Regions from separate parts of the Streptomyces sp. NPDC004658 genome, predicted to be linked through region 1. Evidence: riboswitches for the same ligand, from Rfam matches in the RefSeq annotation. Region 1 holds a riboswitch; each other region holds the start of a gene.

Evidence for each region. A riboswitch is a leader RNA that binds a small molecule or an ion and turns the genes downstream of it on or off. The one in region 1 is predicted to bind cyclic di-AMP.
Region 2: linked by a shared signal. The riboswitch ahead of ABZV94_RS31470 (M23 family metallopeptidase) and the one ahead of ABZV94_RS27980 (peptidoglycan DD-metalloendopeptidase family protein) in region 1 are both predicted to bind cyclic di-AMP.
Region 3: linked by a shared signal. The riboswitch ahead of ABZV94_RS03255 (M23 family metallopeptidase) and the one ahead of ABZV94_RS27980 (peptidoglycan DD-metalloendopeptidase family protein) in region 1 are both predicted to bind cyclic di-AMP.
Region 4: linked by a shared signal. The riboswitch ahead of ABZV94_RS05790 (transglycosylase family protein) and the one ahead of ABZV94_RS27980 (peptidoglycan DD-metalloendopeptidase family protein) in region 1 are both predicted to bind cyclic di-AMP.

The regions. Positions count from the first base shown of each region.
Region 1 is NZ_JBEXKG010000101.1:2,635-10,300, reverse strand. Features, by position in the region: gene ABZV94_RS27990 (tyrosine-protein phosphatase) at 1-288, opposite strand, end outside; gene ABZV94_RS27985 (alpha-galactosidase) at 460-2,535, shown strand; cyclic di-AMP (ydaO/yuaA leader) riboswitch at 2,806-2,998, shown strand; gene ABZV94_RS27980 (peptidoglycan DD-metalloendopeptidase family protein) at 3,004-3,924, shown strand; gene ABZV94_RS27975 (SGNH/GDSL hydrolase family protein) at 4,150-4,935, shown strand; gene ABZV94_RS27970 (TetR/AcrR family transcriptional regulator) at 5,044-5,664, opposite strand; gene ABZV94_RS27965 (Glu/Leu/Phe/Val dehydrogenase dimerization domain-containing protein) at 5,721-6,899, opposite strand; gene ABZV94_RS27960 (MBL fold metallo-hydrolase) at 7,095-7,666, shown strand, end outside.
Region 2 is NZ_JBEXKG010000131.1:2,719-10,384, forward strand. Features, by position in the region: gene ABZV94_RS31445 (MFS transporter) at 1-202, shown strand, start outside; gene lhgO (L-2-hydroxyglutarate oxidase) at 318-1,535, shown strand; gene trmB (tRNA (guanosine(46)-N7)-methyltransferase TrmB) at 1,601-2,422, shown strand; gene ABZV94_RS31460 (PrsW family intramembrane metalloprotease) at 2,465-3,763, shown strand; gene ABZV94_RS31465 (aldo/keto reductase) at 3,822-4,766, opposite strand; gene ABZV94_RS31470 (M23 family metallopeptidase) at 4,840-5,877, opposite strand; cyclic di-AMP (ydaO/yuaA leader) riboswitch at 5,889-6,054, opposite strand; gene ABZV94_RS31475 (PP2C family protein-serine/threonine phosphatase) at 6,297-7,478, opposite strand; tRNA gene ABZV94_RS31480 (tRNA-Met) at 7,603-7,666, shown strand, end outside.
Region 3 is NZ_JBEXKG010000004.1:60,115-67,780, reverse strand. Features, by position in the region: gene ABZV94_RS03270 (DNA topoisomerase IV subunit A) at 1-2,051, opposite strand, end outside; gene ABZV94_RS03265 (pitrilysin family protein) at 2,343-3,746, shown strand; gene ABZV94_RS03260 (pitrilysin family protein) at 3,743-5,131, shown strand; cyclic di-AMP (ydaO/yuaA leader) riboswitch at 5,369-5,529, shown strand; gene ABZV94_RS03255 (M23 family metallopeptidase) at 5,542-6,297, shown strand; gene ABZV94_RS03250 (GntR family transcriptional regulator) at 6,494-7,180, shown strand; gene ABZV94_RS03245 (HPr family phosphocarrier protein) at 7,386-7,666, opposite strand, start outside.
Region 4 is NZ_JBEXKG010000008.1:68,841-76,506, reverse strand. Features, by position in the region: gene ABZV94_RS05805 (nucleoside triphosphate pyrophosphohydrolase) at 9-995, shown strand; gene ABZV94_RS05800 (cytochrome P450) at 1,135-2,427, shown strand; gene ABZV94_RS05795 (transglycosylase family protein) at 2,643-3,713, shown strand; cyclic di-AMP (ydaO/yuaA leader) riboswitch at 3,897-4,068, shown strand; gene ABZV94_RS05790 (transglycosylase family protein) at 4,073-4,771, shown strand; gene eno (phosphopyruvate hydratase) at 5,071-6,357, shown strand; gene ABZV94_RS05780 (septum formation initiator family protein) at 6,463-6,939, shown strand; gene ABZV94_RS05775 (DUF501 domain-containing protein) at 6,989-7,549, shown strand; gene ABZV94_RS05770 (Ppx/GppA phosphatase family protein) at 7,546-7,666, shown strand, end outside.

The DNA of each region.
Region 1 (7,666 bases):
GCCGTCCGCCGGGTCGCTCAGCGGCAGGTTCACGTTCCGCACGCCGGGCAGCTCGATGTCCGGGCCCTCCAGCTTCTGGTCGGCCGCGTTGCGGAAGTCGAAGACCGTGTGCAGGCCCAGGGAGGCGAGGAAGGCCGCGTCCTCCCGCGTCGCGTGCGCCAGGTGCCCGCTGCGGAACAGCACGCCGTACCGCACCCGCCGCCCGTCCGTGGTCGGCAGCCCGCCCACGTCACGGAAATTGCGCACTCCGGCCAGCTCCGGCTCGGTCGACGGGACCTGCTGCGTCACGGGGGCTCCTCCCGGTCGGACCCGCCGTCACGGCTCGTCGGCGGGCGCTCTGACGACCATACGACATCGATTTCCTCGGGCAATGAGTTGTCCACAGGCATTGTCAGAGGGGTCCGCGGCCCTTGATGATGTTGGCACTTGAGCGGATCTGTTGGCACCTGTGAGGTCTCGATGGTGGACATCGCCGAAAACGGTCGTACGTGGCTCCTGTCGGGCCCCGGCAGCAGTTATGCCCTGCATCTCACCGACGCGGACGAGCTGCTCCACCTGCACTGGGGGCCACGGATCGCCCTCGCCGACGCCGAGGCGCTCGCGGTGAGCCCGCTGCCCGGCTACTGGCCCTTCGAGTCCCCGCTCGACGGCCGCGAGGAGTACCCCGTCGAGGGCGGTCCCCGCTTCGTCCGCCCCGCCCTGTCCGTCCGCACCGAGGAGCGGCGCGGCACCGAGTGGCGCTTCGTGTCGTACGACACCGCACAGGACGAGGAGCTGAGGCTGCGCTTCGACGACGACGGAGTGGCGATCACCCTGCACTACCGGATGCGCGGCGACGTCGTGGAGCGCTGGGTGACCGTCGAGAACGGCGGCCACGCACGCGTGGAGCTGCTGCGGGCCGACGCGGCCACCTGGACCCTGCCCGACCGCGAGGGCTGGCGGCTGTCCCAGCTGCACGGCCGCTGGGCCGCCGAGTCCCGGCTCACCACCGCCCCCCTCACCTACGGGGAGAAGGTCATCGGCAGCCGCCGCGGCCACACCGGCCACCAGCACCTGCCCTGGGTCGCCCTCGACACCGACGCCACCGAGGAGCGCGGCGAGGTCTACGGCTGCGCGCTCGGCTGGTCCGGCTCCTGGCGCATCGCGGTGGCCCAACTCCCGGACGCGCGCGTGCAGATCACCGGCGGTGCCGGTTACGACGACTCCGGCCTGCTGCTCCTCGCGCCCGGGGAGTCGTACACCACGCCGGTCTTCGCGGGGCTGTGGACCGACGGCGGCTTCGGCGGCGCGAGCCGCGCCTGGCACGCCTACCAGCGCGCGTACGTCGTCCCTGACGCCGAGCGGGACCGGCCCGTGCTGTTCAACTCCTGGGAGGCGACCTTCTTCGACATCTCCGAGGAGCAGCAGCTCGCGCTCGCCCGCCGGGCCGCCGAGATCGGCATCGAGCTGTTCGTCGTCGACGACGGCTGGTTCGGCGCCCGCACCAGCGACCGCGCCGGCCTCGGCGACTGGACGCCCAACCCCGACCGCTTCCCGCACGGCCTGAAGCCCCTCGCCGACCAGGTGCACGGGCTCGGCATGCAGTTCGGCATCTGGGTCGAGCCCGAGATGGTCAACCCGGACAGCGACCTGTACCGGGCCCACCCGGACTGGGTGCAGTACCAACCGGGACGGAAGCGGACGGAACTGCGCAACCAGCTCGTGCTGAACCTCGCGCGCGAGGACGTCCAGGAGTACCTGTGGGAGCAGCTGGACGCCCTGCTGTCCAGCGCCCCCATCGACTACGTGAAGTGGGACTTCAACCGCTGCTTCACCGACGCCGGCTGGCCGGGCGAGCTGTACCCGCAGCGCCTGTGGGTGGACCACGTCCGCGCCCTGTACGCCCTGCTGGACCGGCTGCGGGCCGCGCACCCCGGGGTCGCCTTCGAGTCCTGCTCGGGCGGCGGCGGCCGGATCGACCTCGGTGTGCTCGGCCGCACCGACCAGGTGTGGACCTCCGACAACACCGATCCGCTGGACCGGCTCGCCATCCAGCACGGCTTCACGCAGATCCACCCCGCGCGCGTGATGGCGGCCTGGGTCACGGACAGCCCGAACACCCAGCTCAACGGCCGGGTCAGTTCGCTGCGCTTCCGGTTCGTCAGCGCCATGGCGGGCGTGCTCGGGGTCGGCGGTGACCTGACGGAGTGGAGCGCGCAGGATCTGGCCGAGGCCCGGCGGTGGGTGGAGCTGTACAAGGAGATCCGCCCGGTCGTGCAGCACGGCGAGCTGTACCGGCTGCGGCCCCCGGCCGGCGGTCTGAGTGCCGTGCAGTACGTCCGCGGGGAGGAGACAGTCGTCCTCGCCTGGCTTCAGGCCCAGAGCCACGGCGAGCCGGTGCCGGCGGTGCGGCTGCGCGGTCTCGACCCGACGGCGTCGTACGAATGCCGCGAAACGGGCGAAGTGCACCGAGGTGCCGTACTGCTGCACCACGGGCTGCGCACCGGACTCAAGGGCGACCTGGATGCGACGGTCATCCGGCTGCGTCGCATCTGAGACTTCTGCCTGAATTGACGCCTTCATTCCAACTCGCCATGGAATGCGGGCCACTGGGGAAGAGGCGCGTGAGGAGGGTCATATCCGTGACCGTGCGTCGCGCGTCATGTACACGTAATTCTGATACCGCAAAGGCGAATTGAAGAGACGAAGGGTGCGGGAATGCACGCTCGGTCACCGTGCATTCCCGTATCCGATCATTCTCGAACGGAACAGCGGGAACCGGCTGCTTGTTTCCGTGCGTCCCGCTCGCTTACGTTCGCCACCGACCCGGGCGGAACGCCGAATCCTGCCGCCGTCCGGACTCCCCACACATGACCCGCGTCGGCAGGAGCGGGGGACCCATCAGGTACGACGGCCTGTCCGGTCTCCGCGACAGGCCAGGGGTGCAGCCGTGCCGCGCACGGCCGGGCAGCTCCAGCCCGAACCCGACAGCTCACCTCGCAGGCGCCGGAGAGGAATCGCGCCATGCCTGCCAAGGGTAAGCACCGACGTCCCAAGACCCCGCGTTTTTCCCGCTCCCTCGCCGTCGCCGGAACCGGCGGCGCCGCCCTGGCCCTGCCCCTCCTCGGGGCCACCGGAGCACATGCCGCGCCTTCCGCGCAGGCCGCCTCCGGAACGGCCGTGCGGACCCTTCCCGGCACGGTGGAGAAGACCGCCCCGCGGCAGGACGCGGGCGCGCGCACCTACACCGTGCGCAGCGGCGACTGTCTCGCGACGATCGCCCGGGACCAGCATGTCAGCGGGGGCTGGCAGCGGCTCTACGAGGACAACCGGCAGGCCGTCGGCGCCGACCCGGGGCTCATCCACCCGGGCCTGAAGCTCACCCTCGGCGGGACGGCGGAGCCGGCCGCGCCGAAGTCCACCGAGCCGGCCGCGCCGAAGCCCGCGGTGTCCGCCGCACCGAAGTCCGCGGCGCCCGCCGCGCCGAAGGCCACGCAGCAGGCCGCGCCGAAGCCCGCCGCCGAGCAGACCTCCGCCGGGTACACCCTCCCGGTGACGGGCGCCGCCGTCGGCACCGGCTACCACGTCGCCGGCAGCATGTGGTCCAGCGGCTACCACACCGGCGTCGACTTCGTCGTCCCCACCGGCACCTCCGTCAAGGCCGTCGCCGCGGGCACCGTCGTCTCCGCGGGCTGGGGCGGCGCGTACGGCAACCAGGTCGTCCTCAAGCTGAACGACGGCTACTACGCCCAGTACGGCCACCTCTCCCAGCTCTCCGTCTCGGCCGGGCAGACCGTGACCGCGGGGCAGCAGATCGGCCTGTCCGGCGCCACCGGCAACGTGACCGGGCCGCACCTGCACTTCGAGATCCGCACCACGCCGGACTACGGCTCGGACGTCGACCCGGTCGCCTACCTCCGCTCGCACGGCGTCGCCGTCGGCTGACGCCCGCGCCCCCGCGCCACCTGCCTGACACGCCTCCGAAGGCCGGACCCACGATCCCCGGGTCCGGCCTTCGGTGTACCGTGCAGCTTCTATTCCTGGTTTTGCGAACTATTTAAGAGTGGCTCATCTCACCGTTCGTCAAGTCCTGCCTACGGTCGCGTAGGTCACATCGAAGGTGAATCATGGTCCGACGTGGCAGACGATTCGAAGAATGACAGCAGATCAGTGATCGGGTCGTACGTGGCGGTGGGGGACAGCTTCACCGAGGGCGTGGGCGACCCCGGCCCCGACGGGGCGTTCGTGGGCTGGGCCGACCGGTTCGCGGTGCTCCTCGCCGACCGGCGCCCCGAGGGCGACTTCCAGTACACCAACCTCGCCGTGCGCGGAAAGCTGCTGGACCAGATCGTGGCCGACCAGGTGCCGCAGGCCATCGCCATGGCCCCGGACCTGATCTCCTTCTGCGCGGGCGGCAACGACATCATCCGCCCGGGCACCGACCCCGACGAGGTGGCCGAGCGCTTCGAACGCGCCGTGGCCCGGCTGACACGGGCCGCCGGCACGGTGATGGTGACGACCGGCTTCGACACCCGCGGCGTCCCCGTCCTCAAGCATCTCCGCGGCAAGATCGCCACCTACAACGGGCATGTCCGTGCCATCGCCGACCGGTACGGCTGCCCCGTCCTCGACCTGTGGTCCCTGAGGTCCGTGCAGGACCGCAGGGCCTGGGACAACGACCGGCTGCACCTGTCGCCCGAGGGGCACACGCGCGTGGCGCTGCGCGCGGGACAGGTCCTCGGCCTCGACGTCCCGGCCGACCCGGAGCAGCCGTGGCCGCCGCTGCCGCCCCGGGGCACGCTGGAGATCCGCCGCGACGACGTCCAGTGGGCCCGGGAGTACCTCGTGCCGTGGATCGGCCGCCGACTGCGCGGCGAGTCCTCGGGCGACCACGTGACCGCCAAGGGCACGCTGTCACCGGACGACATCAAGATGCGGATCGCCTCGGTGGCCTGACCCGACCGGCCCGCGCCGGCACCACCGGCGCGGGCCCTCGCCGCTCCACGGGCCGAACGCGCCCCCTTCGCGGGCGGGCCCTTCGGCGGCTCCGCGAAGGCCCGCGCGTCAGCGCTGCCTGCCGGTCAACGCCTCCCGCTCCAGGCCCAGTTCGCGGGCAAGGGCGTCGTCCACCCACTCCTGTGCCCGGGACCGGGACACCGCGCCCGGGTACGACGTCAGCTGTACCGCCAGCCCGTCCAACAGCGCGGTCAGCCGCAGCGCCGTACCGGCCGGGTCCGCGCACGCGAACTCACCGGCCGTGACGCCCTCGGCGATGACGCCGGCGATCGCCGCCTTCCACTGCTCGTCCAGCTGCCGGGTGACCTCCCGCAGGGCGGGCTCGCGCAGGGACACGGCCCAGCCCTCGATCCACAGCCGCCAGCCCTTGGCCTGCCCGGTCGGCGCGTACCAGCGCACCGCGGCCCGCAGCCGGCGCAGCGCGGTGGTCCGCCGGCCCAGCAGCTTGCGCAGGCGCGCGAGATCGTCCTCGGCCGCGTAGGCGAACGCGGCGGCGACCAGCTTCTCCTTCGTGGAGAAGTGATACAGCACCAGCGCGTTGCTCACCCCGAGGGACGCGGCCACGTCGGCGATCCTGACCGCCGCCACGCCGCGCGCCTCGATCTGCTCGATGGCCGCCCGCAGCAGCTCCTCGCGCCGCTCGGCCACGCTCAACCGCACTCTCGCCACGCGGACACCCTAGTCGTTGGCCCGGATGCCGCCGCAGCCGTCGCCCGGCAGGCCCCTCACCGGTACCACCCGAACCGGTCCGCGATCACCGGCAGCCGCTCGGTCACGAGGGCGTGCGCGGCCGCGCGCGGGGTCGTCCCGTCGGCCTCGGCACGGTCCAGCATCCGGCCGACCAGGGCGCGCATCGAGCGCCGGATGTGCCCGAACGCCTCGTCGGCGTCCGCGCCGACGTCCCCGAACAGGGTCCACCACCACCACGCGTTCGTCGCGGAGTTGACCACCACGTCCGGCAGCACCGTCACCCCGCGCGCGGCGAGCAGCGCCTCCGCCTCGGGCACGACGGGCATGTTGGCGGCCTCCACGATCCAACGCGCCCGGATCCGCTCCTGGTTCGCGCGGTCGACGGCGTAGGACACGGCGGCCGGCACCAGCACCTCCGCCTCCGCGGACAACCACGCCTCGCCGGGCAGTTCGCGGTCGCCGGGGCGCAGCGCGCCGCGGTCCACGGTGCCGTGGCCGTCCCGCGCCGCCAGCAGCGCCTCGACGTCGAGCCCCGCCGGGTTGGCGATCGTGCCCTTGATGTCGGCGACGGCCACGACCGTCAGGCCCGCGCGCGCGAGGAAGCGCGCGGTGGCCCCGCCCATCGTGCCGAGGCCCTGCACGGCGACCCGGGTGCCCGGATGCGGCACTTCCGCCCGGTCCAGGGCCGTCAGCACCGACTCGGCGACCCCGCAGCCGCCCGCCAGCTCGTCCAGGCCGATGCCGTCCACCTCCACCGCGAAGGCCTCCGCGAGCCGCGCGCGGGCCGTCGCCTCGTCGTCCAGCAGCGGATACACCGCCTGGATCGAGGAGACCAGGCCCGCCTCGGCCGCCGCGCGGTCCACCAGGTCCTGGGTGAGGCCCAGGTCCTCGCCGGTGGTCCAGCAGCTCTCGACGTACGGCCGCATGGCGCGCAGATAGCGCACGAGGAGCCCGTACGCCTCCGGGTCCCGGGGATCGCAGTCGATGCCGCCCTTGGCACCGCCGAGCGGGATGTAGCGGCCCTCGGGGTCGTAGTGCAGGGCCTCCTTCATCGTCATGCCGCGGGCGAGTCCCGCCACCTCCTCCAGCGTGCATCCGGGCCGCATCCGCAGTCCGCCGCTCGCCACGCCCCGCACCAGCCGGTCCACGACCAGGAAGCCCTGGCGGCCGGTGACGTGATCGGTCCAGACGAGCGACAGCAAAGGGGTGGCCACAGGGGCGGTCATGGGGCTTCCTCGGGGGAGCGACGAGGGTGATCACCTGAACGGCGAGTCAGTATCCGGACCCGGTCCCGGCCCTGTCAACGCGCCGGGCGCAGCACCGGGAGGCGGCGCACGCACCCCTGCGTGGCCGGGCCGGCGGCGCGGCCGACCATAATGGGGACCTCACCCACTCCACCGGGAGGTACCGTGACCGGTCTGCGTTCCGCGAGCTCCGGGCTCCGCGCGCTGCGGCCCGCCGCGTTCGGAGCGGACCCGGGGGGTGAGCGCATGGCCCGCATCCGCCGCTCGCCGCACTTCAAGGACGGCGTCTTCCAGAACCCCGGCGGCCCCGCACGCACCCGGCCCACCGGCTCCTCGCTGGACCTGGCGAAGGTGTTCCTGGACAGGGACACCCGGCCGCTGCGCGCCCCCAAGGGCACCGTCCCGGTGCATCCCACGACCTTCGCCGACCTGGCCAGGCCGCCCGCCACCGGACTGCGGCTGACCTGGGCGGGCCACTCCAGCGTGCTCGCCGAGATCGACGGCCACCGGGTGCTGTTCGACCCGGTCTGGGGCGAGCGCTGCTCCCCGTTCCCCTTCGCCGGACCCAAGCGGCTGCACCCGGTGCCGCTGCCGCTGGCCGCGCTCGGTCCGGTCGACGTCGTCGTCATCTCGCACGACCACTACGACCACCTGGACCTGCCCACCATCAAGGCGCTGGCCGGCACGGACACCCTCTTCGCCGTGCCGCTCGGCGTGGGCGCCCACCTCGAACACTG
Region 2 (7,666 bases), on a different contig from region 1:
GGTCGCCGAGCTGGAGTCCGGCAACCTCGACGCGGCGTGCGAGCAGGGGGTGCGGGCCGTCGAGGTGGCGGGGAGGATCTCGTCGGCGCGGACGACGGAGTACGTGAAGGATCTCCTGCACCGGCTGGAGCCGTACGGGGACGAGCCGCGGGTGGTGGAGCTGCGGGAGCGGGCCCGCCCGCTGCTGATGGCTCCGGCGTAGAGGGACGCCCACGGGGTGCCGGCTCCCTCTCCTCGCGCGACCGCGGGTGGTGGAGTGGTTCGTTCCCGGCGTTTGAAGCCGCTGTCAGTGGCGCAGTGCACTATCGGAGGCGGAGGTGGTGCAGGTGCGGGCCGGGGTGTACGACTGTGATGTGCTCGTGATCGGTGGGGGGATCGTCGGGCTGTCGACCGCGTATGCGATCACCCGGGCCGCGCCGGGCACGCGGGTGACCGTGCTGGAGAAGGAGCCGGGACCGGCCCGGCACCAGACGGGGCGGAACAGCGGGGTCATCCACAGCGGGATCTACTACCGGCCGGACTCGCTGAAGGCGCGGTACGCGGTGCGGGGCGCCGCGGAGATGGTGAAGTTCTGCGCCGAGTACGGCATCGCGCACGCCGTCACCGGCAAGCTGATCGTCGCCACCGGGCGGGAGGAGCTGCCCCGGCTGCACGCGCTGGTGCAGCGGGGTCGCGAGAACGGCATTCCGGTGCGGGAGCTGGGCCCCCCGCAGATCACCGAGTACGAACCGCAGGTGCGCGGCCTCGCCGCCATACACGTCGGCACGACCGGCGTGTGCGACTTCGTGGGCGTCGCGGACGCGCTGGCGCGGGAGTCCGGGGCGGAGATCCGGTACGGCGCCCGGGTCGTCCGCGTCGACCGGCGCCCGGAGCGGGGCGTGGCCGTGCTCACCGCGGGCGGCGAGGTCGTACGCGCGCGCGTGCTGGTGAACTGCGCCGGGCTGTACTGCGACGAGGTGGCGCGGCTGACCGGCGACGACCCCGAGGTGCGGATCGTGCCGTTCCGCGGGGAGTACTACGAGCTGGCGCGGCCGGAGCTGGTGCGCGGGCTGGTGTATCCGGTACCGGACCCGGCGTTCCCGTTCCTCGGGGTGCATCTGACGCGCGGGATCGACGGGGGCGTGCACATCGGGCCCAACGCGGTGCCGGCGCTCGCCCGGGAGGGGTACGGCTGGGGGGACGTACGCCCCCGGGAGCTGGCCGGGACGCTCGCGTGGCCGGGGTCCTGGGCGATCGCCCGGCGGCACTGGCGGTACGGCGCCGGCGAGCTGCACCGGTCGGTGTCCAAGGGGGCGTTCCTGGAGGCCGTGCGCAGACTGCTGCCCGCCGCGGAGGCCGGGGATCTGGTGCGGGCCCCGGCCGGGGTGCGGGCGCAGGCCGTCCTGCGGGACGGGACGCTGGTGGACGACTTCCTGATCCGGGAGGGGGCGCGGGCGGTGCACGTGCTGAACGCGCCCTCGCCCGCGGCCACGGCCTCGCTGCCGATCGGGCGGGAGATCGGGCGCCGCGCACTGGCGATGCTCGGCTCGCTGTAGCGCCGTACCGGGGCGCTCCGCCCGCCTGAGGCTCCCCGCTGCGAACCCGTAAAATCGGTCGTACTGTGTCTGACTCCTTGAACCCCCCCGCCCCGCACCACCCCGGTGTCCCCGTCCGGCACACCCGGGCCAAGGGGGAACCGCGTTTTCCGGACGGTCCCAAGGCCGATCCGGCCGGGTCGCACTTCGAGCGGCGGATCCGGAGCTTCCAGCCGCGGCGGAGCCGCGTGACGGCCGGGCAGGCCGACGCGTTGCAGCGCCTGTGGCCCACGTGGGGGCTGGACATCGACGGGCAGCGGGTGATCGACCTCGGCGAGCTGTTCGGCAACGACCACCCCGTGGTGCTGGAGATCGGGTTCGGGATGGGCGAGGCCACCGCGCAGATGGCCGCCGGCGACCCGGACACCAACATCCTGGCGGTCGACGTGCACACCCCCGGCCAGGGCAACCTGCTGGGTCTCGCCGACCGGAACGGCCTGTCCAACATTCGCGTGGGCAACGGCGACGCGATCATCCTGCTGCGGGAGATGCTCCGCCCCGACTCGCTGGACGGGCTGCGGGTCTACTTCCCCGATCCCTGGCCCAAGAAGCGGCACCACAAGCGGCGGCTCATCCAGCCGGAGTTCCTGACGCTCGCCGCGTCCCGGATGCGGCCCGGCGCGCTCCTGCACTGCGCGACCGACTGGGAGCCGTACGCCGAGCAGATGCTGGACGTGCTCACCGCGCACCCCGACTTCGAGAACACCCAGGCTGACGGCGGTTTCGCGCCACGCCCGGAGTTCCGGCCGCTGACCCGTTTCGAGGGGCAGGGACTGGACAAGGGACATGTGGTGAACGACCTGCTGTTCCGGCGCGTACCGCACAGGACCGCTGAGCAGGACCGATAATCCGCTCCAGCCCCTCGTCCCGTCACCGTTAGGGTCGATGCCGTGGCCACCAGTCCTCCGTTTCCGACGTTTCCCCCGAGCCCCGGCGACGGTGCGCTCCGCCACCCGCACTGGTGGCAGCGCAGGTGGGTGCGGTACGGAGCACTGAGCACACTCCTCGCGCTGTCCGGCCTGGTGATCCTCGCGCTGGTGCGGCGGCAGACCGGCACGGAGGGCTTCCTCGTCGGTCTCGGCCTCGCCGTCCTGCCCGTGCCCTGGCTGATAGCCGCCTTCCGGTGGCTGGACCGGGTGGAGCCGGGCCCCTGGCGGAACCTGGTCTTCTCCTTCGCCTGGGGTGCCTGTGCGGCGGCGCTGATAGCCATCGTGGCCAACAGTTTCGCGACCCGGTGGATCGCCACCTCGACCGCGGATCCGGCCAGTGCCGACACCCTGGGCGCCACGGTGATAGCCCCCATCGTGGAGGAGTCCGCGAAGGCCGCCGCCGTCCTGCTGGTGTTCCTCTTCCGCAGACGCGACTTCACCGGGATCGTGGACGGGGTGGTGATAGCGGGCGTCACCGCCACCGGGTTCGCGTTCACCGAGAACATCCTGTACCTCGGTACGGCCTTCGGGACCGACCAGCTCACCGGCGACCGCGGCATCGCCTCCGTCACCGCCGCCACGTTCTTCGTGCGCATCGTGATGTCCCCGTTCGCGCACCCCCTGTTCACCGTCCTCACCGGCATCGGCTTCGGCGTCGCCGCGCTGTCCGCCGAGCGGCAGCACGCGCGACGGGTGCTGCTTCCGGTCTGCGGGCTGCTGCTCGCGATGGGCATGCACGCCTTCTGGAACGGCTCCTCCACCTTCGGCGAGTACGGCTTCTTCGCCGTCTACGGCGCCTTCATGGTGCCCGCTTTCGCGCTGGTGACCTGGCTGGCGATCTGGACCCGGCAGCGGGAGCTGCGGACCGTGCGGGCGGAGCTGCCCACGTATGTGCTGGCCGGGTGGCTGGGGCCGGCCGAGCCGTTCGCGCTCGGGTCGATGCGGGCACGCCGGATGGCCCGGGACTACGCCCGGCACCACCACGGGCGCCAGGCGGCGCGGGAGGTGGCCCGGTACGAGGCGTACGCGACCTCGCTGGCGTTCCTGCGGCACCGCGGCCGGAAGGGGAAGGCCGGGCCCGACTTCGTCCTCCGGGAGCGGGAGCTGCTGGACGAGCTGTGGAGGCGCAGGGACGTGGCCCGGCCCGCGCTGGAGTACGCGAGCAGGGCGTCCGTTCCGGCGCCCGGGTACTGGGGGCCGGCGGCGCCGTACGGGTACCCGGCGGTGCCGTATCCCGCGTACAACCCGTACCGGACGTAGTCGCCGGGGGCGAGGCGGGGTCCGGCGCCGCCGGGCCGGGCCGTCGTGGTGGGACGGCCTAGGCGGACGCCTCCGTCAGCCGGGTCACCTCGGCGTCCGTGAGCTTCAGCTCCGCCACTCCCAGCAGCGCCGGAAGCTGTTCCACCGTCCGCGCCGAGGCGATCGGGGCCGTGACCGTGGGCTGGGCGGCGAGCCAGGCCAGGGCGACCGTGGCGACCGGGGCCTCGTGGGCCGCGGCGATCTCGTCCAGGGCCGCGAGGATCTTCTGGCCGCGCTCGGAGTCCGCGTGCTTCTGTGCCGCGCCGGCGCGGGCGCTGTCGACGGTCTTGCCGGGCCGGTACTTGCCGGTGAGGAAGCCCGAGGCGAGGGAGAAGTACGGGACGGCGGACAGGCCCTCGCGGGCGACCAGGTCCTGGAGCGGGCCCTCGTAGGTGTCCCGGGAGACCAGGTTGTAGTGCGGCTGGAGGGCGACGTAACGGGCGAGGCCCTCGCGGTCGGAGAAGTCGAGGGAGGCCCGCAGGCGCTCGGGGCTGATGTTGGAGGCGGCGATGTGCCGGACCTTTCCGGCCCTCACCAGCTCGTCCAGCGCGCCGATGATCTCCTCGACCGGCACCTCGGGCTTGTCGAAGTGGGTGTAGTAGAGGTCGATGTAGTCGGTGTCCAGGCGGCGCAGGGAGGCGTCGGCGGCGGCCTTGATGTTGGCGGCGGACAGGCCCTGGTACTCCGGGTGCTGGCTCACCTTGGTGGCGATGACGATGTCGGAGCGGTTGCCGCGGGCCTTGACCCACTTGCCGATGATCGTCTCCGACTCGCCGCCCTGGTTGCCCTCGATCCAGGCGGAGTAGGAGTCGGCGGTGTCGATGAAGTTGCCGCCCGCGGCGGTGTAGGCGTCGAGGACGGCGAAGGAGGTCTGCTCGTCGGCGGTCCAGCCGAAGACGTTGCCGCCGAGGGACAGCGGGAAGACCTCTAGATCGGAAGAGCCGAGTTTACGAAGTGACGTCATACGTCATGCCAACACCGGCGGTGGGTGATCGCATCCCACCGCCGGGGCCGAATTCCCTCGCGGGCCGCGGCCGTCAGGGGGTGAGGCCCTTGCCGCGCAGCCACGCCATCGGGTCGATGCCGGTGGGCTGGCCGTCGGGGTGGACCTCCAGGTGCAGGTGCGGGCCGGTGACGTTGCCGGTCGCGCCGACGCGGCCGATGACCTCGCCGGTGGTGACCTTCTGGCCGACGGAGACGCTGATCGAGGACTGGTGGCAGAACCACAGCTCGGTGCCGTCGTCCAGGGTCAGGATCGTGCGGTAGCCGTAGGAGCCGGCCCAGCCCGCCTCGGTGATCGTGCCGCTGTGCACGGCCTTGATCAGGGTGCCGGTGGGAGCGGCGAAGTCGAGACCGGTGTGGTAGCCGGAGGACCACATCGAGCCGGCCTGGCCGAAGGTCGACGTGATCGTGTACGAGGAGGTGGGCAGCGTGTACTGCGCGGCCAGCTTGGCCAGCCGCTCCTCCTCGGCCTTCTTCGCGGCGGCGGCCTCCGCCTTCTCCTTGGCCGCTGCGGCCTGGGCGGCGGCCTCCTTCTCGGCCTGGGCGGCGGCGTCGGCGCTCTGCTTCTCGGCGGCGGCGACCGCGGCGGCGGTGGCCTTGCTCTCGGCCTGGCCCCGCTGCTGCTCGGCCTGGGCCATGATGCGGTTGCGCAGCGCCTCGCCCGCGTCGGCGGTGTCCTCACCGGCGGTCGTGGTGACACCGACGCGGCTCAGCGTGGCGGTCGCGGCCTGGGCCGGGTGGGAGTCGGCGGAGCCGTCGCCGAAGAGGGAGCCGACCGAGGGCAGGTCCGGCAGGGAGAGGGAGACCGGCGGCTTGCCGGTGTTGGCGCTGGCCATGCCGCCCGCGCCGACCGCGGCCATGACGCCGACGCCCAGCACGGTGGAGCTGCGCGCGAAGCCGCCGCGCTGCTTGGCGACGCGGTGCCGGCCGCGCACCGGGGCGATGGACTCCTCGGTGGGGTTCCACTCCTCCCAGGGGCCCTCCTCGGCGTGGTGGGCGCCGTACCCGAAGGTCTCGGGCTCGCGCTGTGCCGGTATGAACGGGGCTTCTGGGACAGGCCGGTTGGACGCCACGGAGGCGTGCTCCTTTCCTTCCTTTCGCCTACCGGGTTAGCTGACGGGTTCGGAGCAGGAAGGTCTCCTACGCGCGTATACCGGTCGAGGGCTCCGTGAGCCGACGACGGCATCCGCGTGATTCACCCCAGGGTGGTGGTTCCCCGGTTCCCTTGCGGGATTCGGCGCGTGCGCACGGAGCCGCCTCTTGTGACGGCTGTGACGACCGCGCTGCGTTATCGAACGTTAATAGACCTGCCAGTCACTTTCCAAGCCGTTCGGCGTGATCATTCCCGTCTTTACCGGTGAAGTTATCGGCCACTACCCCGCCAAAACGGGCGAGTTGACCGAGCGTCGGCCCCGTTCAGCAGTCACTTTCGGTTTTGATGGTGACTCAGATGTGATGCGCACGGCGCTCACCCGGTCACCTTCGGTGACGTTCAGGGCCGCCGTACGGCGAGCAGCGCCATGTCGTCCGTCATGCCGCCCCCGGAGTGCCGGCGCACCTCCTCGGCGAGCCGGCCGACCAGCGCGGCCGGACCGGCGAAGGTGCGCCCGGCGAGCCGTCGTGCGGGGTCGTAGAAACGGCCGTGGGCGTCCCGGGCCTCGGACAGGCCGTCGGTGTGCAGCAGCAGGGTCGCGCCGCTCGGGAAGGCGGTCTCGGTGGCCCGGTCCGGCCACATGCCGAGGTCGCCCATGCCGAGCGGCAGCGCGGGCTCCTCGGGGGCGAGGGTGCGCAGGGTGCCGTCGGCGTGCAGCAGCAGCGGCGGCGGATGGCCGCGGTTGACGATCCGTACCACGCCGTCTTCGTGCGGGAGTTCGGCGAGGACCGCGGTGGTGAACCCCTCGAAGGCGTCGATCCCGTCGCGCCGGGTGCCCTCGCGGGCCAGTGCCCGCTCCAGCCGCTCGGCGACCGCCTCCAGCGTGGCCTCCTGCTCGGCCGCCTCCCGGAACGCGCCGATCACCACGGCCACGGCGGCGACCGCGCCCATGCCCTTGCCGCGCACGTCCCCGACGACCAGCCGGACGCCGTACGGGCTGTCCTGCACCGCGTACAGGTCGCCGCCGATGAAGGCGTCCTGCCGTGCCGCCTCGTAGCAGGCGGCGATCTCGTAGCCGCCGATCCGCTCGTCCGGCTCCGGCAGGACGGCCCGCTGGGCGGCCTCGGCGATCTCCCGGGCGGAGGCGAGCCGCCGGTCGCCCCGGCGGACCACCCGGTTGATGGCGACGGCCAGCAGGGCGACCGTGGCGACGGTGACCACGTCGGTGAGGGTGCCCACGGCCGGATGGGCCCCGGCGTGCGTGTGCACGGCGTAGGCGGCGGCGAGGGAGGCGAGGCCGGTCAGCACGGTGGTGCGCAGCGACGACAGGGGCGCGGCGACCAGCGGGGCCGCGGTGAAGAAGGGGACGGCGGTGAAGTCGTCCGGGGCGAGCAGGCCGTACAGGACACCGCCGACGATGAGGAGGGCGGGCAGGGCGCGGGCCTGCGTACGGGGGCTCGGGCGGCGGCGGGCACGCACCGGCACCGGCTCGTCGCCGAGGCCCGGGTCGGGCACGGGATCGCCGGGGAGCCGGCCGCCCGCCCTGGCGTACGGGCTCTCCTCCACCTTTCCAGGGCGCACCGCGTGTCTCCCACTTGTCCGACGTACCTCCAGGTTTCCGGGCCCCGGGGCGGGCGGCGACCGGGGTGGACCGAAAGGGGTGTGCGAGCGGTCCCGCGCATGGCGTACACTGGAGTCACAACGACGCGGGGTGGAGCAGCTCGGTAGCTCGCTGGGCTCATAACCCAGAGGTCGCAGGTTCAAATCCT
Region 3 (7,666 bases), on a different contig from region 1:
TGGAAGCGCAGCAGCTGCGCGTCGTCCGTGATGAACACCAGGTCCTCCTCGCCGGTGCGCAGTTCCACCGCGCCGACGATCCGGTCGCCCTCCTTGAGCGTGATGACCTCCAACTCGTCCTTGTTGGACGGGTAGTCGGGCACTACACGCTTGACGACGCCCTGCTCGGTGCCGAGGGCCAGACCCGGGGACGACTCGTCCAGCGTGGTCAGGCAGACCACCGTCTCGTCGTCCTCCAGCGAGACGAACTCCGCCAGCGGGGCCCCTCCGGAGAGGTTCGGCGTGGTCGCCGACTCGGGCAGCTGCGGCAGGTCGACCACGTTGATCCGCAGCAGCCGGCCCGCCGAGGTCACCGCGCCGATCACCCCGCGCGCGGTCGCCGGCACCGCCGAGACGATCACGTCGTGCTTGACGCGCTTGGCGCCCGCCGCCTCCGGGAACGGCTCGTCGGTCGCCGTACGGGCCAGCAGACCCGTCGAGGACAGCAGCACCCGGCACGGGTCGTCGGCCACCTGCAGCGGGACGGTGGCCGCGGGGGCGCCCGCGGACTCCAGCAGAACCGTGCGCCGGTCGGTTCCGAACTTCTTCGCCACGGCGGCGAGTTCGGCCGAGACCAGCTTGCGCAGCTCCGCGTCCGACTCCAGGATCCGGGTCAGCTCCTCGATCTCCGCGGTGAGCTTGTCCTTCTCCGCCTCCAGCTCGATCCGGTCGTACTTGGTGAGCCGGCGCAGCGGCGTGTCGAGGATGTACTGCGTCTGCACCTCGCTCAGCGAGAAGCGCTCGATCAGGCGCTCCTTGGCCTGCGCGGAGTTCTCGCTGGACCGGATGATCCGGATGACCTCGTCGATGTCGACCAGCGCGGTCAGCAGGCCCTCGACCAGGTGCAGCCGGTCCCGCTTCTTGCCGCGGCGGAACTCGCTGCGGCGCCGGACCACGTCGAAGCGGTGGTCCAGGTAGACCTCCAGCAGTTCCTTCAGGCCCAGGGTGAGCGGCTGGCCGTCGACCAGGGCGACGTTGTTGATGCCGAAGGACTCCTCCATGGGGGTCAGCTTGTACAGCTGCTCCAGGATCGCCTCCGGCACGAAGCCGTTCTTGATCTCGATGACCAGGCGCAGGCCGTGCTCGCGGTCGGTGAGGTCCTTGACGTCGGCGATGCCCTGGACCTTCTTCGCGTTGACCAGGTCCTTGATCTTCGCGATGACCTTCTCGGGCCCGACCGTGAAGGGCAGCTCGGTGACCACCAGGCCCTTGCGGCGGGCGGTGACCGTCTCGACCGTGACGGTGGCGCGCATCTTGAAGGTGCCACGGCCGGTCGCGTACGCGTCGCGGATGCCGTCCAGGCCGACGATCCGGCCGCCGGTGGGCAGGTCCGGGCCCGGGACGTGCTTCATCAGCGCGTCCAGGTCCGCGTTCGGGTTGCGGATCAGGTGGCGGGCGGCGGCGATGACCTCGCGCAGGTTGTGCGGCGGCATGTTCGTCGCCATGCCGACCGCGATGCCCGAGGAGCCGTTGACCAGCAGGTTCGGGAAGGCGGCGGGCAGCGCCACCGGCTCCTGCTCCTGGCCGTCGTAGTTCGGCGCGAAGTCGACCGTGTCCTCGTCGATCGACTCGGTCATCAGGCTCGTCGCCTCGGCCATGCGGCACTCGGTGTACCGCATGGCGGCCGGCGGGTCGTCGTTGCCCAGCGAGCCGAAGTTGCCGTGGCCGTCGACCAGCGGCACGCGCATGGAGAAGGGCTGCGCCATGCGCACCAGGGCGTCGTAGATCGACGCGTCGCCGTGCGGGTGCAGCTTGCCCATGACCTCGCCGACGACGCGCGCGCACTTCACGTAGCCGCGTTCGGGGCGCAGGCCCATCTCGTTCATCTGGTACACGATCCGGCGGTGCACCGGCTTCAGGCCGTCACGGGCGTCCGGCAGGGCGCGCGAGTAGATGACCGAGTACGCGTACTCCAGGTAGGAGCCACGCATCTCGTCCACGACGTCGATGTCGAGGATCCTCTCCTCGAACGAATCGTCGGGCGGCGGGGTCTTCGTGCTGCGGCGGGCCATCGCTGCCGGCTCCTTGCTGAAAGGATGGACGGAACTGACGCCGACCATTGTGGACCGACGCACCGACAACCCGTGCCACGACCCGGGTCCCGAGGACCTGGCGGGAGCCGGGGGCCCGGTTCCCCAGGTGCCGCCGGGAGCCGGGGAGGGTCGCGGGCGGGCCGCGGGATCCGCTGTGGGCGTACGTCCCGCGGGAACTTCGCCGAGGCCCCGCACGCTTTGCATACAGTGGCAGGAACGGCAGGAAAACCGCGGTTTCCATCAACCGCCTCCGCTCGCGAAGGGACGTACATGCCCATGGGTCACACGACCACAGCCGAGGCAGGCTCCGGGGGCCTGACAGCGACCGAGCACCGCCTGGCCAACGGTCTGCGCGTGGTGCTCTCCGAGGACCACCTGACCCCGGTGGCGGCGGTCTGCCTCTGGTACGACGTCGGCTCCCGCCACGAAGTCAAGGGGCGTACCGGCCTGGCTCACCTTTTCGAGCACCTGATGTTCCAGGGCTCGGCGCAGGTCAAGGGCAACGGCCACTTCGAGCTGGTGCAGGGCGCCGGCGGCTCGCTGAACGGCACCACCAGCTTCGAGCGGACCAACTACTTCGAGACGATGCCCGCCCACCAGCTGGAGCTGGCGCTCTGGCTGGAGGCCGACCGCATGGGCTCGCTGCTGGCCGCCCTGGACGACGAGTCCATGGAGAACCAGCGGGACGTCGTCAAGAACGAGCGCCGCCAGCGCTACGACAACGTGCCGTACGGCACCGCCTTCGAGAAGCTGACCGCGCTCTCCTACCCGGAGGGCCACCCCTACCACCACACGCCGATCGGCTCGATGGCGGACCTGGACGCGGCCACCCTGGAGGACGCCCGCCAGTTCTTCCGCACCTACTACGCGCCGAACAACGCGGTGCTCTCCGTGGTCGGCGACATCGATCCGCAGCAGACCCTCGCCTGGATCGAGAAGTACTTCGGCTCCATCCCGTCCCACGACGGCAAGCCCGCCCCCCGCGACGGCTCCCTGCCGGACATCATCGGCGAGCAGAAGCGCGAGGTCGTCGTGGAGGAGGTCCCGGCGCGCGCCCTGATGGCCGCCTACCGGCTCCCGCACGACGGCACGCGCGCGTGCGACGCGGCCGACCTCGCCCTGACCATCCTCGGCGGCGGCGAGTCCTCCCGCCTGTACAACCGGCTGGTGCGCCGGGACCGGACGGCCGTCGCGGCCGGCTTCGGCCTGCTGCGCCTGGCCGGCGCGCCGTCCATGGGCTGGCTGGACGTGAAGACCTCCGGTGACGTCGAGGTGCCGGTCATCGAGGCCGCCATCGACGAGGAGCTGGCCCGGTTCGCCGCGGAGGGCCCCACGCCCGAGGAGATGGAGCGCGCCCAGGCCCAGCTGGAGCGCGAGTGGCTGGACCGGCTCGGCACGGTCGCCGGCCGCGCCGACGAACTGTGCCGGTACGCGGTCCTCTTCGGCGACCCGCAGCTCGCCCTGACGGCCGTCAAGCGGGTCCTGGCGGTGACCCCGCAGGAGGTCCAGGAGGTCGCCAAGGCACGCCTGCGGCCCGACAACCGCGCGGTCCTCGTCTACGAGCCGAAGTCCCCGGAGGCCGTCGAGGACGCCAAGATCCCCGAGGACCCCGAGCAGGAAGCGACCGTAGAGGCGGGCCGCGACGAGACCGAGAACGAGGAGACGGCCCAGTGACCGAGCTCGCCACCATGGACTTCCACCCCCAGCCGCAGCCCGGCGAGGCCAAGCCGTGGGCGTTCCCGGCGCCCGAGCGCGGCACCCTCGACAACGGTCTGACCGTGCTGCGCTGCCACCGCCCGGGCCAGCAGGTCGTCGCCGTCGAGGTGCTGCTGGACGCCCCGCTGGACGCCGAGCCGGCCGGCCTGGACGGCGTCGCCACGATCATGGCGCGGGCCTTCTCCGAGGGCACCGACAAGCACTCCGCCGAGGAGTTCGCCGCCGAGCTGGAGCGCGCGGGTGCCACCCTCGACGCGCACGCCGACCACCCCGGCGTGCGACTCAGCCTGGAGGTCCCGGCCTCCCGCCTGGCCAAGGGCCTCGGCCTGCTCGCCGACGCCCTGCGCGCGCCCGCCTTCGCGACGAGCGAGGTGGAGCGGCTGGTCCGCAACCGCCTGGACGAGATCCCGCACGAGCTGGCCAACCCCTCCCGCCGGGCCGCCAAGGAACTCTCCAAGGAGCTGTTCCCCGCGAACTCGCGGATGTCCCGTCCGCGCCAGGGCACCGAGGAGACGGTCGAGAAGATCGACGCGGCGGCGGTACGCGCCTTCTACGACCGTCATGTGCGGCCCGCCACGGCCACCGTGGTCGTCGTCGGCGACCTGACCGGCGCCGACCTGGACGCGCTGCTGGGTGACACCCTGGGCGAGTGGACCGGCACCCCGGGCGAGCCCCGGCCGGTGCCGCCGGTGACCGCCGACGACACCGGGCGCGTGGTCATCGTGGACCGGCCCGGCGCGGTGCAGACCCAGCTGCTCATCGGCCGGATCGGACCCGACCGGCACGACCGGGTGTGGCCCGCCCAGGTGCTCGGCACGTACTGCCTCGGCGGCACCCTCACCTCCCGCCTGGACCGCGTGCTGCGCGAGGAGAAGGGCTACACCTACGGCGTGCGGGCCTTCGGGCAGGTCCTGCGGTCCGCGCCGGACGGCACGGGCGCGGCGATGCTCGCCATCAGCGGCTCCGTGGACACCCCGAACACCGGTCCGGCGCTGGACGACCTGTGGAAGGTGCTGCGCACGGTCGCGGCGGACGGCCTGACCGACGCCGAGCGGGACGTCGCCGTGCAGAACCTGGTCGGTGTGGCGCCGCTGAAGTACGAGACCGCGGCGGCCGTCGCGAGCACGCTGGCCGACCAGGTCGAGCAGCACCTGCCCGACGACTTCCAGGCGACGCTGTACCAGCGGCTGGCGGCCACGGGCACGGTGGAGGCCACCGCGGCCGTCGTGAACGCCTTCCCGGTGGACCGCCTGGTGACCGTCCTCGTCGGTGACGCGTCGCAGATCAAGGCGCCGGTGGAGGCGCTGGGCATCGGTGAAGTGACCGTGGTGGCGGCCGAGTAGACGCGGCCGTGGCGGCGGCCGGCCGACGGCACGCGCGCGTGGGGCCCTGACGACCTACGGGTCGTCAGGGCCCCACGCTGTTCCACTCCCTCCCTCAGATGCCCGTTTTGGGACGGAGGTTGCCTGTCTGCCCTGTGGGATGCGCTACAAAAGCCGGGTTGCGTTTGAGGATTGACAGCGTGCCTGCGTAGCTTCGTCCGGGCTGTTCGTCAGGCAGTGCGCCGCACCCGCGGCAGCGGACAGTCATCGCCGAGTCCCCGTACGGCGCGAGCCAGGGGAGCCGGGGACCCACCGTCCCTGGGGTGAATCGGGCGCCCGCGCGGTTGCGAGGGGGCCCGTAGGAGACCTTCCTGCTCCGAACCCGTCAGCTAACCCGGTAGGCGAGAGGGAAGGAAAGGACCAGCCACTTCATGGCGTTCATGTGCGCCACCGGTAAGCACCGCAAGCCCGGCCGGGTCAAGCGGACGACCGTTCAGGCGGCCGGCGTCGCGGCCCTCACCACCACCGGTGTGATCGGCACCCTCGCCGCCTCCCCGGCGCTCGCCGCGGAGAACTCCACGGAGCAGACCGGCCTCACCCCGGTCGTCGCCGTGTCCGACGACGTCGCCGACGAGATCGGCGCGCAGGCCGCCGCGCAGCAGCAGGCCGCCGAGCAGAAGGCGGCCGAGGAGGCCGCGGCCAAGGCGGCGGCCGAGCGGGCCCAGGAGATCCGCGCCGCCAAGGCCCGGGCCGCCCGTGAGGCCGAGCGCAAGCGGCTGAACGCCTTCGTCCCCCCGATCGCGCACTCGTACGTCTCCACCGCCTACCGGGCCAGCAGCTCCCTGTGGTCCTCCGGTGCGCACACCGGCGTCGACTTCCACGCGGCGAGCGGCACGGCGGTCCACGCGGTGGGTTCCGGCACGGTGGTCTCCACGGGCTGGGGCGGCGCGTACGGCAACCAGATCGTGATCCGCATGGCCGACGGCATGTACACCCAGTACGGGCACCTGTCGTCCATCGGGGTCACGGTGGGCCAGAAGGTCGTCCCGGGCCAGCAGATCGGCCTGTCCGGCGCCACCGGCAACGTCACGGGCCCGCACCTCCACTTCGAGGCGCGCACGACCCCCGACTACGGCTCGGACGTCGACCCCGTCGCCTACCTCCGCAAGCACGGCGTGCACCTCTGACACCGACCGCACGACTGTGCGAAGCCCCGGCTCACCGAGCCGGGGCTTTCGTGTTTTTCGCGGTGTCCGCGGGTCCGTTGTCCAAAAAATAGCCATGGATTAGGGGCTGCCGTCGGAAATTCTGGCTCATTGGAATAGAGTCACGGAACACACGTCCATCGTCGACGTTTCACGGGGATTAAGACGGAGGTCGGTCATGCGTATTCCGGCGCACTCGGTGTGCACGGCCATCCGGGACGACATCGTCGCGGGTGTCTACGAGCGCGGCAGCCGCCTGACCGAGGAAGTCCTGGCCCGCCGCTACGGCGTCTCCCGCGTCCCCGTGCGCGAGGCCCTGCGCACCCTGGAGGCCGAGGGCTTCGTGGTGACGCGCCGGCACGCGGGCGCGTGCGTGGCCGAGCCGACCGAGCAGGAGGCCGCCGACCTCCTGGAGATGCGGACGCTGCTGGAGCCGCTGGGCGCCGCGCGGGCCGCGCAGCGGCGCACCGAGGCCCATCTGAAGGTGCTGCGGGGCCTGGTCCGGCTGGGCCAGGAGCGGGCCCGCAGGGGCAGCAACGAGGATCTGCGCTCGCTGGGCGGCTGGTTCCACGAGACGCTCGCCCAGGCCTCCGGCAGCCCCTCGCTGACCTCGGTGCTCACCCAGTTGCGGCACAAGATCGCCTGGATGTACACGGTGGAGGCGCCGGCCGGTCCGGTGGAGTACTGGACGGAGCACGGCGCCATCGTGGACGCGGTGGCGCGTGGCGACGCCGAGCGCGCGCGGGCGCTCACGGCGCTGCACGCCGAGCGCGCGACGGGCGCGCACCGGCTGCGCCTTTCCTCCGCCGCGGAGCGCGTGAGGACTTCGCAACACGTCGTAAACATGTCGGGCCCGCGGCATTAACAAGCGCACCGTATACAAAGAAGAGTGATTTCCGGGCGGGGTATTTCGTGCTGCCCGAATTCCTCGTGCCTGAATTCCCCGGAGTTCGCCGGGGAGGCGGTGGGTCCTTAAATCGAGGGCCCATCGTGCCGACTGCGCCCGCATACGGCGAAGCCGCGCCGCCCCGAAAGGCGAACGCGGCTCCGGCGCTCTGTGCGGTGGGCGCTCAGACGGTCTCGGGCAGCTCTTCCAGGCCCTCGGAGACCAGCTTGGCCAGACGGTCCAGGGCGGCGTCCGCGCCCTCGGCGTCGGAGGCGAGGACGATCTCCTCGCCGCCCTGGGCACCCAGGCCCAGGACGGCCAGCATGGAGGCCGCGTTGACGGGGTCGCCCCCGGCCTTGGCGATCGTCACCGGGACGCCTGTGGCCGTGGCGGCTCGGACGAAGATGGAGGCGGGGCGGGCGTGGAGGCCCTCGGCCCAGCCGACGTTGACGCGGCGCTCAGCCA
Region 4 (7,666 bases), on a different contig from region 1:
TTCGGATCGTGAACGAAACCAGCCCCGAAGCCCGTGGGGAAGCCCCCGGCCGCATCGTCCTGCTCACCACCAGCCACCGCGTCGCCCCCGGCCTGCTGTCCTGGCCCGCCTGGCAGGCCCTGCGCACCGCCGACGCCGTGCTGTGCGCGGACGGCGCCCACCCGCAGCTGCCGTATCTGCGCGAGGCCGGGATAGCCGTGACGGAGGCGTCCCCCACGGCCCAGGAGCTGGTCGACGCCTGCGCCGGAGGCCGGACGGTGGTGGTCGTGGCCACGGGCGAGGGAGAGCCCGCCCTCACCGACGGTCTCGCCCGCCTGGCCGGCTCCGGCCGGGTCGCCCTGCCGGAGCTGGAGCTGCTGCCCGCCTCCTACGACCTGCCCGGCGCCCGCCTGCTGGACCTCGTGCAGGTCATGGACCGCATCCGCGCGGAGTGCCCGTGGTCCTCCCGGCAGACCCACGAGGGCCTGGCGAAGTACGGCATCGAGGAGGCGTACGAGCTGGTCGAGGCGATCGAGGCCGGGGACCGCGCGGAGCTGCGCGAGGAACTGGGCGACGTCCTCCTCCAGGTGGTCTTCCACTCCCGGATCGCCGAGGAGGACCCGGACGCGCCGTTCTCCATCGACGACGTCGCCGGCGGCATCGTCGCCAAGCTCATCCACCGGCACCCGCACGTCTTCGGCGACGAGGAGGCCGAGACGCCGGAGGACGTCAAGGAGCACTGGCTGCGCACCAAGGCCGAGGAGAAGCGGCGCGCCTCCGTCACCGACGGCGTCCCGCTCGGCCAGCCCGGCCTGGCCCTCGCCGCCAAGCTCGCCTCCCGCACCCGCACGGCGGGCCTGGACGTCCCGCTGCCGCAGGGGGACGGCATCGGCTACGAGCTGCTGGCGCTGGCGGTCCGCGCGGAGGCGGCGGGTGTCGACCCCGAGGCGGCGCTGCGGGCGGCGGCCCGGGCCTACCGGGACGCGATACGGGCCGCCGAGGGCCTGCCCGCCTAGGGTCTTTCGTGTGGATCGGGCCGGATCAGGGAGCGGTGCCAGACCCCGCGAGCCCGGCATGATCCGGACGAAAGGTGGGGGCACCGCCGGCGCCCCCACCCGGCCCGGCACTCCGCGGCGAGCCGGATACGGTCGAGGAGTGACCGACCAGCCCCGCCCCGCCCAGCCGTCCTCCCATCCGGACCAGCCGGCTCCCGCCCTCTTCACCTGGGAGTTCGCCGCCGATCCCTACCCCGCCTACGCCTGGCTGCGCGAGCACGCCCCCGTGCACCGGACGCGGTTGCCGAGCGGGGTCGAGGCCTGGCTGGTCACCCGGTACGCCGATGCCCGGCAGGCCCTGGCCGACCAGCGGCTCAGCAAGAACCCGGCGCATCACGACGAGCCCGCGCACGCCAAGGGCAAGACCGGCATCCCCGGCGAGCGCAAGGCCGAGCTGATGACGCATCTGCTGAACATCGACCCGCCGGACCACACCCGGCTGCGCCGGCTGGTCAGCAAGGCCTTCACGCCCCGCCGGGTCGCCGAGTTCGCGCCCCGGGTGCAGGAGCTGACCGACCACCTCATCGACCAGTTCGCGCGGCGCGGCTCCGCCGACCTCATCCACGAGTTCGCCTTCCCGCTGCCCATCTACGCCATCTGCGACCTGCTCGGCGTCCCGCGCGAGGACCAGGACGACTTCCGGGACTGGGCGGGCATGATGATCCGGCACGGCGGGGGCCCCCGGGGCGGGGTCGCCCGGTCGGTGAAGAAGATGCGCGGCTATCTCGCCGAGCTGATCCACAAGAAGCGCGCGGCGCTGCCCGTCGAGCCCGCGCCCGGGGAGGACCTGATCTCGGGCCTCATCCGCGCCTCCGACCACGGCGAGCACCTCACCGAGAACGAGGCCGCCGCCATGGCCTTCATCCTCCTGTTCGCCGGCTTCGAGACGACCGTCAACCTCATCGGCAACGGCACCTACGCCCTGCTCACGCACCCCGGGCAGCGCCGGCGGCTGGAGGAGTCCCTGGCAGGCGGGGAGACGGAGCTGCTGGCGACCGGCGTGGAGGAACTGCTGCGCTACGACGGCCCGGTGGAGCTGGCCACCTGGCGGTTCGCCACCGAACCGCTCACCATCGGCGGGCAGCGCATCGCGCCGGGCGACCCGGTGCTCGTCGTCCTCGCCGCCGCCGACCGGGACCCGGAGCGGTTCGCCGACCCGGACGTGCTGGACCTCTCCCGCCGCGACAACCAGCACCTCGGCTACGGCCACGGCATCCACTACTGCCTCGGCGCGCCGCTCGCCCGCCTGGAGGGCCAGACCGCGCTCGCCACGCTGCTCACCCGGCTGCCCGATCTGCGGCTCGCCGCGGACCCGGACGAACTGCGCTGGCGCGGCGGACTCATCATGCGCGGCCTGCGCACCCTGCCGGTGGAGTTCACACCCGGCGCCTGAGCGCACCGCCTGACGGCCACGGTCCGGCGCGGTCCGGCACGGCGCCCACACAGCCTCTTCGCGGAAACATGACGGACGTTCAACTATGTGATCTTCACGTGATCTGCGCGGCATGAACTTGTGACAAGTGATCGTCTGCCGATACGTTCACCCATCAGCGCGGCGACCGGCACCATCCGCCGCGCCGGTCCTGCTGTCGCTCGAAAGGCTTCTGCATGCTCTCCGGGAACGGCCGACACCGTCGCCCCCGTCAGGCCCCGGCCCTCCTCGTCGCGGCCGGAGTGACCGGCTCCGCCATCGCCATCCCGCTCCTCGGCGCGGCGAGCGCCAACGCGGCCGACGGCACCACATGGGACAAGGTGGCCGAGTGCGAGAGCGGCGGCTCCTGGAGCGCCGACACCGGCAACGGGTACTACGGCGGCCTCCAGATCTCGCAGGAGGACTGGAACGCGTACGGCGGCGGCCGGTACGCGGCCAGCCCCGACCAGGCGAGCCGCAACCAGCAGATCGCCGTCGCCGAGAAGATCCTCGCCGACAAGGGCACCACCCCGTGGGCCACCTGTGCCCTGCTGTCCGGCCTGACCGAGGACTCGGGCTCGACGCACGTCGACACGGGCGTCGGAGGCTCCGGTGGCACGGGCGCTGCGGGCGACTCGTCCGGATCGGCGGGCCACTCCGGTACGTCCGGTTCCTCCGGCAGTCCCGACTCGCCCGGTCTGCCGGATTCGTCGCCCTCCACCGGTGCGGGCTCCGACTCGGGCTCCGGCGCCGGTTCCTCCTCCTCGGACGAGGCCGCCACGCCGAGCGCCAAGCCGGGCAAGGGCGCCGGCACGGCCACCGGTTCCACGGGGACCAACGCCCCCAAGTCCGACAAGTCCGCCGCGCCGGACACCGGCAGCCCGCAGGGAGCCGACAGCTCTCCCTCGGCCGGCCCGGACACCGGCGTCGCGGACAACCCCCAGCAGGCGGCGGGTTCCTGGAGCCTGGTGGACACCGGATCCCTCGGCGGCGGGCGGCACCGCGGAGCGAGCGCCGACGAGAGCGGTGCGGACGAAAGCGTGACAAACGGTCAGAACGCCACGTCTTCCGGCCGGCACGCCTCCCGCGAGACGGACACGTACACCGTCCGCCAGGGCGACACGCTCGCCTCCATCGCCGACTCTCTTGACGTCGACGGCGGGTGGCGCGCGCTGTACGACGGCAACAAGAAGGCCATCGGGGCCGACCCGAACCACATCAGTGCCGGTCAGACCCTGGAAGTCGGGGGCGAAACGGGCGCCGAGTAGCGGGAGTTGACGCCCCACTTAGCGCCCTAATGTCCGCTTTCGGGAAAGTGTGGGATGAGTCTCAGAAGCCCTGATCGTCTTTGAAATTCCGCGGATCACGTGTCTACGGTCGGGACCGCTCGTCACCACGAGCCCCGGCAGCCGCAACGCCGAATCCTGCCAGCGGTTGCCCGGGAACAGTCGTCGCGTCAAGCGCCGTAGGCAGGAGCGGGGGACCCAAGGTAGGTGCCGGGCCCGGCAGTTGATGCCGGAACCGGCTTGGGGTGAAGCCGCATCCGCGCAAGCGGAGTGCGGCCGGGCAACTCAACCGGCCCGAACCCGACAGCTCACCTCGCAGGCGTCGGTGAGGGGATCGATCCATGCTGTTTTCCAGCAAGGGCAAGCACCGTCGTCCGGCCAAGGCCGTCCGCGCCATCGCGCTCGCCGGTGTCACCGGTGCCGCCGTCGCCGCCCCGCTGATGGCGGCCGGCAACGCCTCCGCCGCCACCGCCTCCCAGTGGGACGCGGTCGCCCAGTGCGAGTCCGGTGGCAACTGGTCCATCAACACCGGCAACGGCTACTACGGCGGTCTGCAGTTCTCCGCCTCCACCTGGGCCGCGTACGGCGGCACCGCCTACGCCCCGCAGGCCAACCAGGCCAGCAAGGCGCAGCAGATCGCCGTCGCCGAGAAGGTCCTCTCCGCTCAGGGCAAGGGCGCCTGGCCGGTCTGCGGCACGGGCCTGTCCAGCACCCCGTACAACGGCTCCGCGCCGAGCACCTCCACGAACTCGGGCGGCTCCACCAGCACCCGCTCCACCGAGCAGCAGACCGCCTCCCGCTCCGCCGAGCGCCCGGCCGCGAGCCCGAGCAAGGGGCAGAGCAAGACCGTCACCACCCCGACCGGCAAGAAGGTCAAGAAGGGCGACGGCGAGTACAAGGTCGTCACCGGTGACACGCTCAGCTCCATCGCCGAGCAGCACCACGTGCAGGGCGGCTGGCAGAAGCTGTTCGAGCTGAACAAGGACATCGTCGAGGACGCCAACCTGATCTACCCGGGTCAGCAGCTCCACCTGAAGTGACACCCCGCTCGTGGCCCGCGCGTTCGCGCGGGCCGCGGTGAAGGCCCCCGTGCGGGCCGTCCCCCCGTCCCCACGGGCTCCCCGCCCCGGTGCGTGTTCCCCCGTACGCACCGGGGCGGGGCCTTTTTGCGCCCACCATCCCCGGACCCTTTGTTTCGGCGAGAAACAAAAGGTACCGTCGGCTTGTCCACGGGGCGGTCGGTCGGTGGCCGACGCCCCCGGGACGGTTAGGCTCTAGTCGCAAGGCACAGCCGTAAGGCACACCGCCCCGCACTTCCAGCGTCACATCCAAGAAGGAGATGCTCGTGCCGTCCATCGACGTCGTCGTAGCCCGGGAAATCCTGGACTCCCGAGGCAACCCCACGGTCGAGGTCGAGGTCGGCCTCGACGACGGCAGCACGGGTCGTGCCGCCGTCCCGTCCGGCGCCTCGACCGGCGCCTTCGAGGCCATCGAGCTCCGCGACGGCGACCCGAACCGCTACCAGGGCAAGGGCGTCGAGAAGGCCGTCCTCGCCGTGATCGAGCAGATCGGTCCGGAGCTGGTCGGTTACGACGCCACCGAGCAGCGCCTGATCGACCAGGCCATGTTCGACCTGGACGCCACCGACAACAAGGGCTCCCTCGGCGCCAACGCCATCCTCGGCGTCTCGCTCGCCGTCGCCCACGCCGCCTCCGAGGCCAGCGACCTCCCCCTCTTCCGCTACCTGGGCGGCCCGAACGCGCACCTGCTGCCGGTGCCGATGATGAACATCCTGAACGGCGGCTCGCACGCCGACTCCAACGTGGACATCCAGGAGTTCATGATCGCCCCGATCGGCGCGGAGTCCTTCTCCGAGGCCCTGCGCTGGGGCACCGAGGTCTACCACACCCTGAAGAAGGTCCTGAAGAGCAAGGGCCTGTCCACCGGCCTCGGCGACGAGGGCGGCTTCGCCCCGAACCTCGGCTCCAACCGCGAGGCCCTCGACCTCATCCTGGAGGCCGTCAAGGAGGCCGGCTACGCCCCCGGCGAGCAGATCGCCCTCGCGCTCGACGTGGCCGCCTCCGAGTTCTACAAGGACGGCAAGTACCTCTTCGAGGGCAAGGAGCGCTCCGCCGCCGAGATGACGGAGTACTACGAGGAGCTCGTGGCGGCCTACCCGCTCGTCTCCATCGAGGACCCGCTGTTCGAGGACGACTGGGCCGGCTGGAAGGTCATCACCGACAAGCTCGGCGACAAGGTCCAGCTGGTCGGCGACGACCTGTTCGTCACCAACCCCGAGCGCCTCGCCCGCGGCATCGAGGAGGGCGCCGCCAACGCCCTGCTGGTCAAGGTCAACCAGATCGGCTCGCTGACCGAGACCCTGGACGCCGTCGAGCTGGCCCAGCGCAACGGCTTCAAGTGCATGATGTCGCACCGCTCCGGCGAGACCGAGGACGTCACCATCGCCGACCTGGCCGTCGCCACCAACTGCGGCCAGATCAAGACCGGTGCCCCGGCCCGCTCCGAGCGCGTCGCCAAGTACAACCAGCTGCTGCGCATCGAGGAGATCCTCGACGACGCGGCGGTGTACGCCGGCCGCAGCGCGTTCCCGCGCTTCAAGGGCTGAGCCTTCCCGGGTTAAGTCCTAGCCAGTCGTACGTACGTCCCCGTACTCGGTCCCGTACCGTGTCCGGGGACGTACGCACGTGTGACAGGGGAGGCGGAGAGCCAGATGGCCGTGAAGGACCGGGACCGTTTCTCCACCGCGACCAGGCTGCGGCTGCTCGGTGAGCAGACCGCGGCCCGTGTCTACCGCTCCCAGACCAAGCGGCAGGCCCGCCGCTCCCGGCTGACCGGCCGGGCGGCCCTGCTCGCGCTGGTGCTGTGCACGATGATCGTCGCCCTCGCCTATCCCATGCGGCAGTACGTCTCCCAGCGCGCGCAGATCGCCGACCTCCAGCGGCAGCGGGAGCAGGCCCGCCAGCGCGTCGAGCAGCTGCGCGACCTGAAGGCGCGCTGGCAGGACGACGCCTACGCCGAGCAGCAGATCCGCCGCCGGCTGCACTACGTGATGCCCGGCGAGACCGGGTACGTGGTCGTGGACCCGGGCGCGGCCAGGCAGTCCCGGGCCGACCTCGGGGCCGCCCACCGGCCCTGGTACGCGAACGTCTGGGACGGCGTCGACAAGGCCGACGCCTCCGACCAGTGACCGGCCCGCCCGGTCCGGCAACCGACAGCAACCCACCCTGAAAGCAGTCATGGAAACCCCTCCGCCGCCCACTCCGCGCACCGAGCCCACCGACGCGGACGTAGAGGCCTTCAAGCAGCAGCTGGGCCGCCCGCCGCGGGGCCTCAGGGCCATCGCCCACCGCTGCCCGTGCGGTCAGCCGGACGTCGTGGAGACGGCGCCGCGCCTGCCCGACGGCACGCCCTTCCCGACGCTGTACTACCTGACGTGCCCGAAGGCGTCCTCCGCCATCGGCACGCTGGAGGCGAACGGCGTGATGAAGGAGATGACCGAGCGGCTGGGGCGCGACCCCGAGCTGGCCGCCGCGTACCGGGCCGCGCACGAGGACTACATCCGGCGCCGGGACGAGATCGAGGTGTTGCAGGGCTTTCCGAGCGCGGGCGGCATGCCGGACCGGGTCAAGTGCCTGCACGTGCTCGTCGCCCACTCGCTGGCCGCCGGGCCGGGCGTGAACCCGCTCGGCGACGAGGCCCTGGCCATGCTGCCGGAGTGGTGGCGCAAGGGCGCCTGCGTGACGCTGGACAGCGGCGAGGGGGACGTGCACGACGACAGCGAGGGGGACGAGCAGTGACCCGCGTGGCCGCCATCGACTGCGGTACCAACTCCATCCGCCTGCTGGTGGCGGACGCCGACCCGGCGACGGGCGAACTGACCGACCTGGACCGCCGGATGACGATCGTGCGGCTCG